Regions from separate parts of the Xenorhabdus littoralis genome, predicted to be linked through region 2. Evidence: riboswitches for the same ligand, from Rfam matches in the RefSeq annotation. Region 2 holds a riboswitch; each other region holds the start of a gene.
What was found. A riboswitch is a leader RNA that binds a small molecule or an ion and turns the genes downstream of it on or off. The one in region 2 is predicted to bind thiamine pyrophosphate.
Positions count from the first base shown of each region.

Region 1: it holds a riboswitch for thiamine pyrophosphate, as region 2 does, so the genes downstream of both, thiD (bifunctional hydroxymethylpyrimidine kinase/phosphomethylpyrimidine kinase) here and thiB (thiamine ABC transporter substrate binding subunit) in region 2, are expected to answer to the same signal.
Region 3: it holds a riboswitch for thiamine pyrophosphate, as region 2 does, so the genes downstream of both, thiC (phosphomethylpyrimidine synthase ThiC) here and thiB (thiamine ABC transporter substrate binding subunit) in region 2, are expected to answer to the same signal.

Region 1 covers NZ_VCDP01000035.1:88,271-91,483, forward strand. Annotated here, with positions in the region: gene cspE (transcription antiterminator/RNA stability regulator CspE) at 671-880, shown strand; TPP riboswitch at 1,005-1,097, shown strand; gene thiD (bifunctional hydroxymethylpyrimidine kinase/phosphomethylpyrimidine kinase) at 1,142-1,939, shown strand; gene fbaB (class I fructose-bisphosphate aldolase) at 2,030-3,079, opposite strand.
Region 2 covers NZ_VCDP01000050.1:47,403-50,615, reverse strand. Annotated here, with positions in the region: gene ptsP (phosphoenolpyruvate--protein phosphotransferase) at 1-580, opposite strand, end outside; gene rppH (RNA pyrophosphohydrolase) at 590-1,120, opposite strand; TPP riboswitch at 1,237-1,341, shown strand; gene thiB (thiamine ABC transporter substrate binding subunit) at 1,443-2,456, shown strand; gene thiP (thiamine/thiamine pyrophosphate ABC transporter permease ThiP) at 2,432-3,213, shown strand, end outside.
Region 3 covers NZ_VCDP01000027.1:18,589-21,801, reverse strand. Annotated here, with positions in the region: gene thiC (phosphomethylpyrimidine synthase ThiC) at 1-1,710, opposite strand, end outside; TPP riboswitch at 1,864-1,988, opposite strand; gene FE394_RS19900 (IS3 family transposase) at 2,100-2,237, shown strand; gene FE394_RS08560 (FAD-dependent oxidoreductase) at 2,931-3,213, shown strand, end outside.

The sequences.
Region 1 (3,213 bases), on a different contig from region 2:
CATCAAACATCTATTATCAAACATCTAAGATATTTCATTATACTATTCTATTTTTTATTCACCGTAGGTGAAACGATTATTCAGTATGATTACGGGTAAATAAAAAATCATCTGGCCGGCCTCACGTTAATCTCATAACTATTCCCATTAACTATTCCTATAATATAGGTGTCATTATTATTAAAATATTATATTTGAACAATATTTAATAAATGATAAACAAAAAGTAAGCTTTTTATATTCAAAATGCTTATATTGTATGGTTTACAAGTCTTGAATAGAGTGAGTTGGAATATTATAGTTATGTAAAATGGATTTTGGATAACTATAACTCTCTATGTAATCCTTTAATAGGCGTAAGAAACAGAATTATATATTAAATCCATAGAAGATGTTTCTTCGGGTTAAAATTTTCTTTTTACATTAATTCATATTGTTATATACCGTAAATTGTATTGGATAATTTTAAATTGCAATGGATGTTAAGGAATTCAAATATGTGCGTTGGCTCCAGCGCCTGAAAAAAATGGCTTGCGCTTATATAAAGAGTATGTGATAAAACACATGGGTAAACGAAGTATTGTTCTGTTAATAAATAACAGAAATGAATACGGGTTTGTTTATTTTTATGCCAATCGGCGAATTAAGTGATTCAAAGGAAATTTTTGAAATGGCAAAAATCACTGGTACTGTGAAGTGGTTCAACGAGTCTAAAGGTTTTGGTTTTATTACTCCGGCTGATGGCAGCAAAGATGTATTTGTACATTTTTCTGCAATTATGAAAGATGGGTTTAAAACATTGTCTGAAGGCCAGCAAGTTGAGTTTGAAATTCAGGATGGTCCTAAAGGTCCGGCTGCTGCAAACGTTATGTCTGTATAGTAATAAATTTACTTTGGTTGGTGTTTGATTGCTGACTAAATATATTTATCGTTAGTTTTATTTTATTATCTGACGATAAACTATTGAAAATATCACTCTATTGGGATACTAATAGAGTGATTTTTATTTTGACTCGGGGCGTTCTTGATTGAACTGAGAAGTACCCGTATTACCTGATCTGGATAATGCCAGCGTAGGGAAGTCGTGGTATCTCTTTTTTCGATATCTGCTTTTCTTTGGCTGGTGGTAGGAATCACCTTCATGAGAATTAATTCATTAACTATCGCAGGCACAGATCCTAGCGGTGGTGCTGGTATTCAGGCCGATTTAAAAACCTTCTCTGCGCTTGGCGCTTACGGTACATCGGTCATAACCGCGTTGGTTGCCCAAAATACAATGGGTGTACAGTCAGTTTATAACATTGACCCCTCTTTTGTGTCTGCTCAGTTAGAGTCAGTGCTTTCAGATGTCAGAATAGATAGCGCCAAAATTGGTATGTTATCCAATGCTGCCAACATCGCTGTAGTTGCAGAATCATTGCATCGTTATCCTATCCCTCACATTGTATTGGATACTGTTATGGTAGCGAAGAGTGGTGATCCGTTGTTATTACCGGAAGCTATTACGGCAATGGTAGAACAGCTACTGCCAATTGTTTCTCTGGTTACGCCAAATTTGCCGGAAGCGGCGGCGATACTGCAATGTGATCCGGCTAAGACAGAAGATGAGATGCTACAGCAAGGGCGTGAATTACTCTCAATCGGATGTCAGTCAGTTTTATTAAAAGGCGGGCATTTGAGCGATGGAGAAAGCCCTGACTGGTTTTTTACCCCTGAAGGTGAGTGGCGTTTTACTGCTCCCAGAGTGAATACACATCATACCCACGGAACGGGCTGTACTTTATCTGCCGCACTTGCTGCATTGCGTCCTCGTTATTCCGATTGGCAAAGTACGGTTCCTGTAGCAAAAAAATACCTGCAAAATGCACTGACTCAGGCGGATACTCTAGAAGTGGGGCAGGGAATTGGGCCTGTACACCATTTTCATCAATGGTGGTGAATTAAGGAGTAAGGAGCGTTTGTTACCAGATAATGGGGATAGCCATATCCCCATTATGAAGTGTGAAGCATGAAAAGTTAAAAAATCCGGTTATGCGATGGTGATTTTTTTGTCCAGATACACATCCTGAACGGAGTTGATTAACTCAATACCTTCTTTCATTGACTTCTTGAACGCTTTACGACCAAGAATCAATCCCATTCCTCCGGCACGTTTATTAATGACAGCGGTGCGGACTGAATCACTCAAATCGTTGTCGCCAGAAGCGCCGCCAGAATTAATTAATCCAGCGCGCCCCATATAACAGTTAGCAAGTTGATAGCGAACTAAATCAATGGGGTGTTCAGTGGTCAAATGACTATAGACACGTTTGTCCGTATGGCCAAATCCGATGGCATTATAGCCTCCGTTGGTTTCAGCCATTTTTTGCTTAACGATATCGGCACCGATAGTTGCTGCAAGATGATTTGCCTGACCTGTTAAATCTGCGCTGGTGTGGTAATCAATCCCCTCTTTCTTGAAAGCTGAATTGCGCAGATAAGCCCATAACACAGTAACCATGCCTAACTCGTGAGCTCGTTCGAAAGCTGCTGAAATTTCTTCTATTTGACGGCGTGATTCGGGTGAACCGTAATAAATAGTTGCACCAACCGCAACGGCGCCCATTTCAAATGCTTGTTCGACGCTGGCATATAAAGTTTGGTCATATTGAGCCGGATAGGTCAAAGTTTCATTGTGATTGAGCTTCACCAAGAATGGGATCTTATGGGCATAACGACGAGAAACAGACGCCAGAACGCCGTAAGTTGAAGCAACACAGTTACAGCCCGCTTCAATAGCCAATTCAACAATATTTTTAGGATCAAAATAGAGGGGATTAGCGGCAAAAGAAGCGCTGGCGGAATGTTCAACACCTTGGTCTACCGGCAAAATTGAAAGATAACCTGTACCTGCCAGACGACCATGATTCAGCAAGGTTTGCATGGATCGCAGGACAGTATTGGGACGATTATTTTCGATCATCACTCTGTCGACAAAATCTGTACCGGGAAGGTAGATATTTTCACTTGGGATGGTACGGCATTGATGTTGCAATAAACTTTCTGCGTCTTTTCCTAACAAATTAGCGATATCAGTCATGATTAACTCCAGTTTGCAAAAGGCGCTACTGATTGTTGTTGATATTTATGTTAATCACAAGGCGAGTAGAGAGGGAAGCTGTAGTGGATCGCTTCAGTTAGGCTACAGTCACACACAAAGTATTAAAAATGCAC
Region 2 (3,213 bases):
GCAGGGGTTGTGAACGATCTTGCCACCCCTGAGCCATTACAATGCCATTAGAAATAGCGAGAGCTTTAATGCGGGTCTGGCGATACTGACCAAACAACCCTTTTGCCTGCACTTGGGCAAGAATAACTGCAAGCTGCATTGCCAGTGTAACCATGAAGGATTCTTCACTTTCATCGAACAGCCGACGATCATGTTGCTGAACAACTAATACACCCTGTAACTGGCGGCGATAAATAATCGGCACACCCAAAAAAGCTCTCAGGTTTTCTTCTTTCACTTGGGGGATATATTTAAAACTGGGATGATCACGAACATCTGCGAGGTTGATTAATTCGGATAATCGCCCTACTTCACCAACAACACCCTCACCAAAGGCCAGACTGATAGACCGCCATTTTGGTTTGATCAACCCTTTGGTTGCCATCAGGTAATAACACTGCCGCTGATGATCTGCCAGATAGATGGAGCAGACATCCGTGTGCATTGCAAGGCAAGTTTCATTGACCAGTAGCTCAAGCGCTTCAGATAAATTGGTTGCCATAGCAACCTTTTCGACAATTTCCCTTAAGCGCATGAGCATAACAGTTACCTAACTTCTTCTGCGACGATATAAATAAGGTGAATGCAATTGTGAAGCCGGTTCCTGCATTGGCATGACAATTGAAGAGAATTCTTTCATTACGCGGCGGTACACATCCCGTTTAAAAGAAACTACCTGCCGGACAGGATACCAATAACTTACCCAACGCCAGCCATCAAACTCCGGCGTACTACTGCGCTGTACATTAATATCTGCTTCATTACACAGCAACTGCAATAAAAACCAACGTTGCTTTTGCCCAATACAAACAGGCTTTGTATCCCAACGCACCAAACGCTTGGGTAATTTGTAACGCAACCAACTCCGGGTCGAAGCGAGAACCCGTACATCTTTGCGACTTAAACCAACCTCTTCGAACAACTCGCGATACATCGCTTGCTCTGGTGATTCCCCTTGATTGATGCCCCCTTGAGGAAACTGCCAGGAATGCTGCCCATAACGGCGGGCCCATAGAACCTGCCCTTGGCGATTACAAATTACAATTCCTACATTCGGGCGGTAGCCATCATCATCGATCACCAGACTACCTCTCGATAAAACAGATTTAAAAAGATAGCTAATTGTTTCACACTCATCTCAAGCGGTAAACCTCTATGATTAGACTTTGCAGGCGTAGCCTAAGTCTCTACAATACCACCATCTCAACGGGGTGCGGCTGTTATGAAACAGCGCGGCTGAGAACAAACCCGTCGAACCTGAACCGGCTAATACCGGCGTAGGAATTTGGGACGCTAATCATTGATATAAAATAAGTAATTCTTATTTAGCACTTTCCATATCCTTTGCCAATTTGCCAATAACTCGTACTTATAACTCACATTTATAATTACAGGAGAGCAAAGTGTTTAAGAAATTATTTTCCCGCTTTATTGCCTTCAGTACGCTATCAATTTCTGTCTGTGTTTTTGCTCAGGTCGCTCAGGCAAAGCCCACACTAACCGTTTATACTTATGATTCCTTTGCCTCTGAATGGGGATCAGGGCCTGCCATCAAAAAAGCCTTTGAAGCAGAGTGTGGCTGTGAACTTAAACTCGTGGCTCTGGAAGATGGAGTATCCCTGCTTAACCGATTGAGAATGGAAGGCAAGAAAACATCAGCAGATATCGTACTGGGTTTAGATAACAACCTGATTCAGGCGGCTCAACAAACAGGATTGTTCACTCCAAGCAATATCGATACTTCAAAACTGAAATTACCCATTGTATGGAACAACACGACATTTATTCCTTACGATTACGGTTATTTTGCCTTTATTTACAATAAGAACACCTTACCCCATCCTCCAAAAAGTATGGATGAATTAATCAATAGTCACCAGAATTGGAAGATTATTTATCAAGATCCACGCACCAGTACTCCGGGCTTGGGGTTACTGCTCTGGATGCAGGATCTTTATGGGGACAAGGCGGCGCAGGAATGGCAGAAAGTTGCCAAAAAGACCTTAACCGTCACTAAGGGCTGGAGCGAAGCTTATGGTCTGTTTTTAAAAGGTGAAGGCGATATGGTGCTGAGTTATACCACATCACCGGGTTATCACATCATGTCAGAGAAAAAAGATAACTATGCCGCAGCGATATTCAAAGAGGGTCACTATGTGCAGATTGAAGTAGCCGCTCAGCTAGCCTCAAGCAAGCAGCCAGAATTGGCCGGGAAATTCATGAATTTCATGGTTTCACCCGCATTTCAGCAAGTAATCCCGACGACTCAATGGATGTATCCCGCGATTGATATTCCATTACCTGACGTTTTCAAGCAACTTCCTGTACCTGAGAAATCGCTGCAATTCAATGCAGACGATGTGGCAAAACACCGTACAAAATGGATTCGTACATGGCAAAGCGCTGTAAGCCGTTAATTGCGGGTTGGTTACTGCCGGGGGCTATCGCCTCCGGCCTATTAATTATCGTTGCTTTTTCAGCCTTCGGGGCGCTGTGGTTCAGTGCGCCCGAAAGCGATTTGCTGGAATTGTTAAATGACAGTTATCTCTGGCATGTCATCCGGTTCACTTTCTGGCAAGCATTTTTATCTGCTGTATTTTCCGTAACACCTGCGATTTTCCTTGCAAGGGCACTATATCGCCGTCATTTTCCGGGGAGAACACTATTTCTGCGTTTATGCGCCATGACATTGATCCTCCCTGTTTTGGTCGCCCTGTTTGGTATTCTCACCGTCTATGGTCAAACGGGCTGGCTGGCAAATATCTGCCAGTGGATAGGCATTGAGTATCGTTTTACACCTTACGGGCTACAAGGCATTCTGCTGGCACATATTTTCTTCAATATGCCAATGGCAACTCGATTATTGCTGCAATCTCTGGAAAATATTGCAATTGAACAACGACAGCTCGCAGCCCAACTAGGCATGAGTGAGTGGCAACATTTTCGTTTTGTGGAATGGCCTTATCTGCGCCGCCAGATTTTGCCGACCGGAGCACTGATTTTTATGCTGTGCTTTGCCAGTTTTGCCACTGTACTCGCATTAGGTGGCGGGCCCGCAGCAACCACGATTGAACTTGCCATTTACCAAGCACTCAGTTACGACTACGATCTTGCTCACGCGGCTCTGCTCGCTTTAATCCAACTTTTTTGTTGCCTCGGATTAGTATTGCTGAG
Region 3 (3,213 bases), on a different contig from region 2:
GGCATTGTCGCGGATTTGAGCTCCGGGATGGCCTTTGGCAAGGTCTGCCGCATGTGCCGCGATTTTGTAAGTAATCAGACCCTGTTTTACATCTTCCTTGTTGGGCAGGCCAAGATGTTCTTTGGGCGTGACATAACACAGCATGGCACAACCAAACCAGCCAATCATGGCGGCTCCGATACCGGAGGTAAAATGGTCATAACCGGGAGCAATATCCGTTGTCAGTGGCCCTAATGTATAAAATGGGGCTTCGTGGCAGTGCTCCAGCTCTTCCGTCATATTGCGGCGGATTAATTGCATCGGGATATGCCCCGGCCCTTCGATCATGACCTGAACATCGTATTCCCACGCGATTTTGGTCAGCTCACCGAGGGTATACAGTTCAGAAAACTGCGCTTCGTCATTGGCATCTTGGATTGACCCCGGACGTAGCCCATCACCCAAAGAGAGGGAAACGTCATAGGCGGCACAGATTTCACAGATTTCGCGGAAGTGAGTGTAGAGGAAATTTTCCTGATGATGGGAGAGGCACCACTTCGCCATAATTGAGCCACCACGGGAAACAATGCCTGTCAGACGCTTGGCGGTCATCGGGACATAACGCAGCAGTACACCGGCATGGATGGTGAAATAATCTACACCTTGTTCGGCTTGTTCCAGTAACGTATCGCGGAACATTTCCCATGTCAGGTTTTCTGCGATGCCGTTGACTTTTTCCAGTGACTGATAAATCGGGACGGTGCCGATAGGAACCGGGCTATTGCGCAGTATCCATTCGCGGGTTTCGTGGATGTAGCGCCCGGTAGAGAGATCCATGACGGTATCCGCGCCCCAACGGGTAGACCAAATCAGTTTTTCCACCTCTTCTTCAATGGACGAAGTCACGGAAGAGTTACCAATGTTGGCATTCACTTTTACCAAGAAATTGCGGCCGATAATCATCGGTTCGGATTCTGGATGGTTAATGTTAGCGGGAATAATCGCCCGACCGGCCGCAACTTCCTGACGGACAAATTCGGGTGTGATGTTTTCCGGTAAATTGGCCCCGAAATTTTGTCCCGGATGTTGTTGGCGGAGCACTTCACTGCGGATACGTTCGCGTCCCATATTTTCGCGCAGCGCGATAAACTCCATTTCAGGTGTGATGATACCTTGGCGCGCGTAATGTAATTGGGTGACACGCTTACCTTGTCTGGCTTTCAGTGGATGCGGGCGATGGTGAAAGCGCAGGTGATCCAGCCCTGCATCTGCCAGACGTTGTTGAGTGAAATCAGAACTCAGGGCTGAAACAGGTTCGGTATCATTGCGTTCATCAATCCAAGGTTGGCGAATATTATGTAATCCCGTTTGTACATCCAGTACGGAAGCCGGATCGCCATAAGGGCCGGAGGTGTCATAAACGGGAACCGGCTCATTTTCTTCAAATTGAGGATTCTCTTTTGTGCCACCAACCAGTGTCGGAGAGAGTTGGATCTCACGCATCGGCACTTGAATATCCTGACGTGAACCTTCAAGGTAAATGCGCTTTGAGTTGGGAAAAGTCACGCCTTGAACGGCGTTGATAAATTCTTGTGCTGCATCCCGCTGAGCCTTACGTGGCCTTGCCGGATGAGACTTGGGCGAAATATCAGCCGTTGGGATGATGGCGTTTGAAATAGATGTATCGGTAATAACGGTATTGGAACTAACGATATTGTTGGACTTAGACATAGCAAATTCCTGACTGTGTTATCGCCTGTGTCATTGTTGATCAGGCTTACGTTGAGAAAATTGCTTGTCTGGAGCTCGCAGGGAGTAATGGTTGATGCTGGTTGGTATCTGTACATCACATTAACATAACGGATATATGATGATACTGGCAGCGAGTTGATTACTCTTGTTCCCTTCGCGGGTATTAGCCCGATCAGGTTCTGCGGATCCCGAATAAACGGTCTCAGCCTGTGTCCATCGTGATATACGCTGAACGCTAGGCACTCCGACAAGAAAAAAACATCTCAGAGTATAACTATTTTTCCTACATAAATCTCTCAATAAAAATCGAAGGATTTTTTGGGACTTTTGTCTGATCTGTCTTTGATGTAGTGTCCACCTTGTTTTTAATGTGGAGCCAGATTTTTGGTAGCAGAAAACAGGTGGTGAATGTGATATTAGATTATATCGACGTGTTTTACAACCACCATCATAAGCATTCAACACCAGGTTATCTGGCTCCGGTGGAATATAAAATAGTGATGTAATTGGGGGGGATAATTTCAAAGACAGATCATTCATGAGGAACTCATTACTATTCTTTTCTTTGGAGTTATGACCAGAGAAATAAATACTGTGACTTAACTCAATATATAGGTAATTTCCATATACATATGGTTTTATTTATGTCATTGTCATGTCTATTTACTGTACGCTAAGGCGCTAAAAATAACAGCGCCAAATAACATGTAAAAATTGTATGCATGGTGCACCGTGGTGTATGGAATATTTATTTACCTGAATTCATTACTATTATGAAAAGCTATTTATAGAGTCTAATTCTATTTAAGTAAAAAGTCACATTGGCAAGTATTCTATAGTTATTGAAAACATCCGGTTAATTATGTTTGTTTCTATTTGTTTTTATTTATTTCAGTTATATTTTTTATTTACTTCAGTTGTGTTTTTTAAAATGTCTCTCAGAATTAAAATTGAAAGGATAGTTGCTTGCCGAAATTGGAACTTTAAGGATATTACGATGTACCCCGAAAATACATTCTTAATTGGAGTTTCGGTAGCTTTATTATTTCCGTGGCAACACAATTAGAAGCAACCTAGTTGAAGCGGTAACTAAGGTAAAAGATTACTTACATCAGGCCATCTTAGAATCTGACAACTTGAACATAGGCTTCGGTCATGGCCCAGTTCATCATTTTCTTTAATAAATGGAATGGGAAACTATGCATATTACAATCATAGGGGCTGGTGTTGCAGGTCTGACTTGTGCGGCAGAGTTCATGGCAAGAGGCGCAAATGTTCGAATTCTTGAACGCGGATCAACGATAGGCGATAAAGCATGTTCTTGGTGGGCTGGCGGTATGTTGGCTCCATGGTGTGAAGGTGAAAGTGCTGCGCCTTCAGTCGTTAAATTAGGACAACATGCTATCGATTGGTGGGCAAATCATACTGATACACTTATCTTATCAGGTACTCTTGTGCTTGCTTTGGGGCGTGATGTTGCCG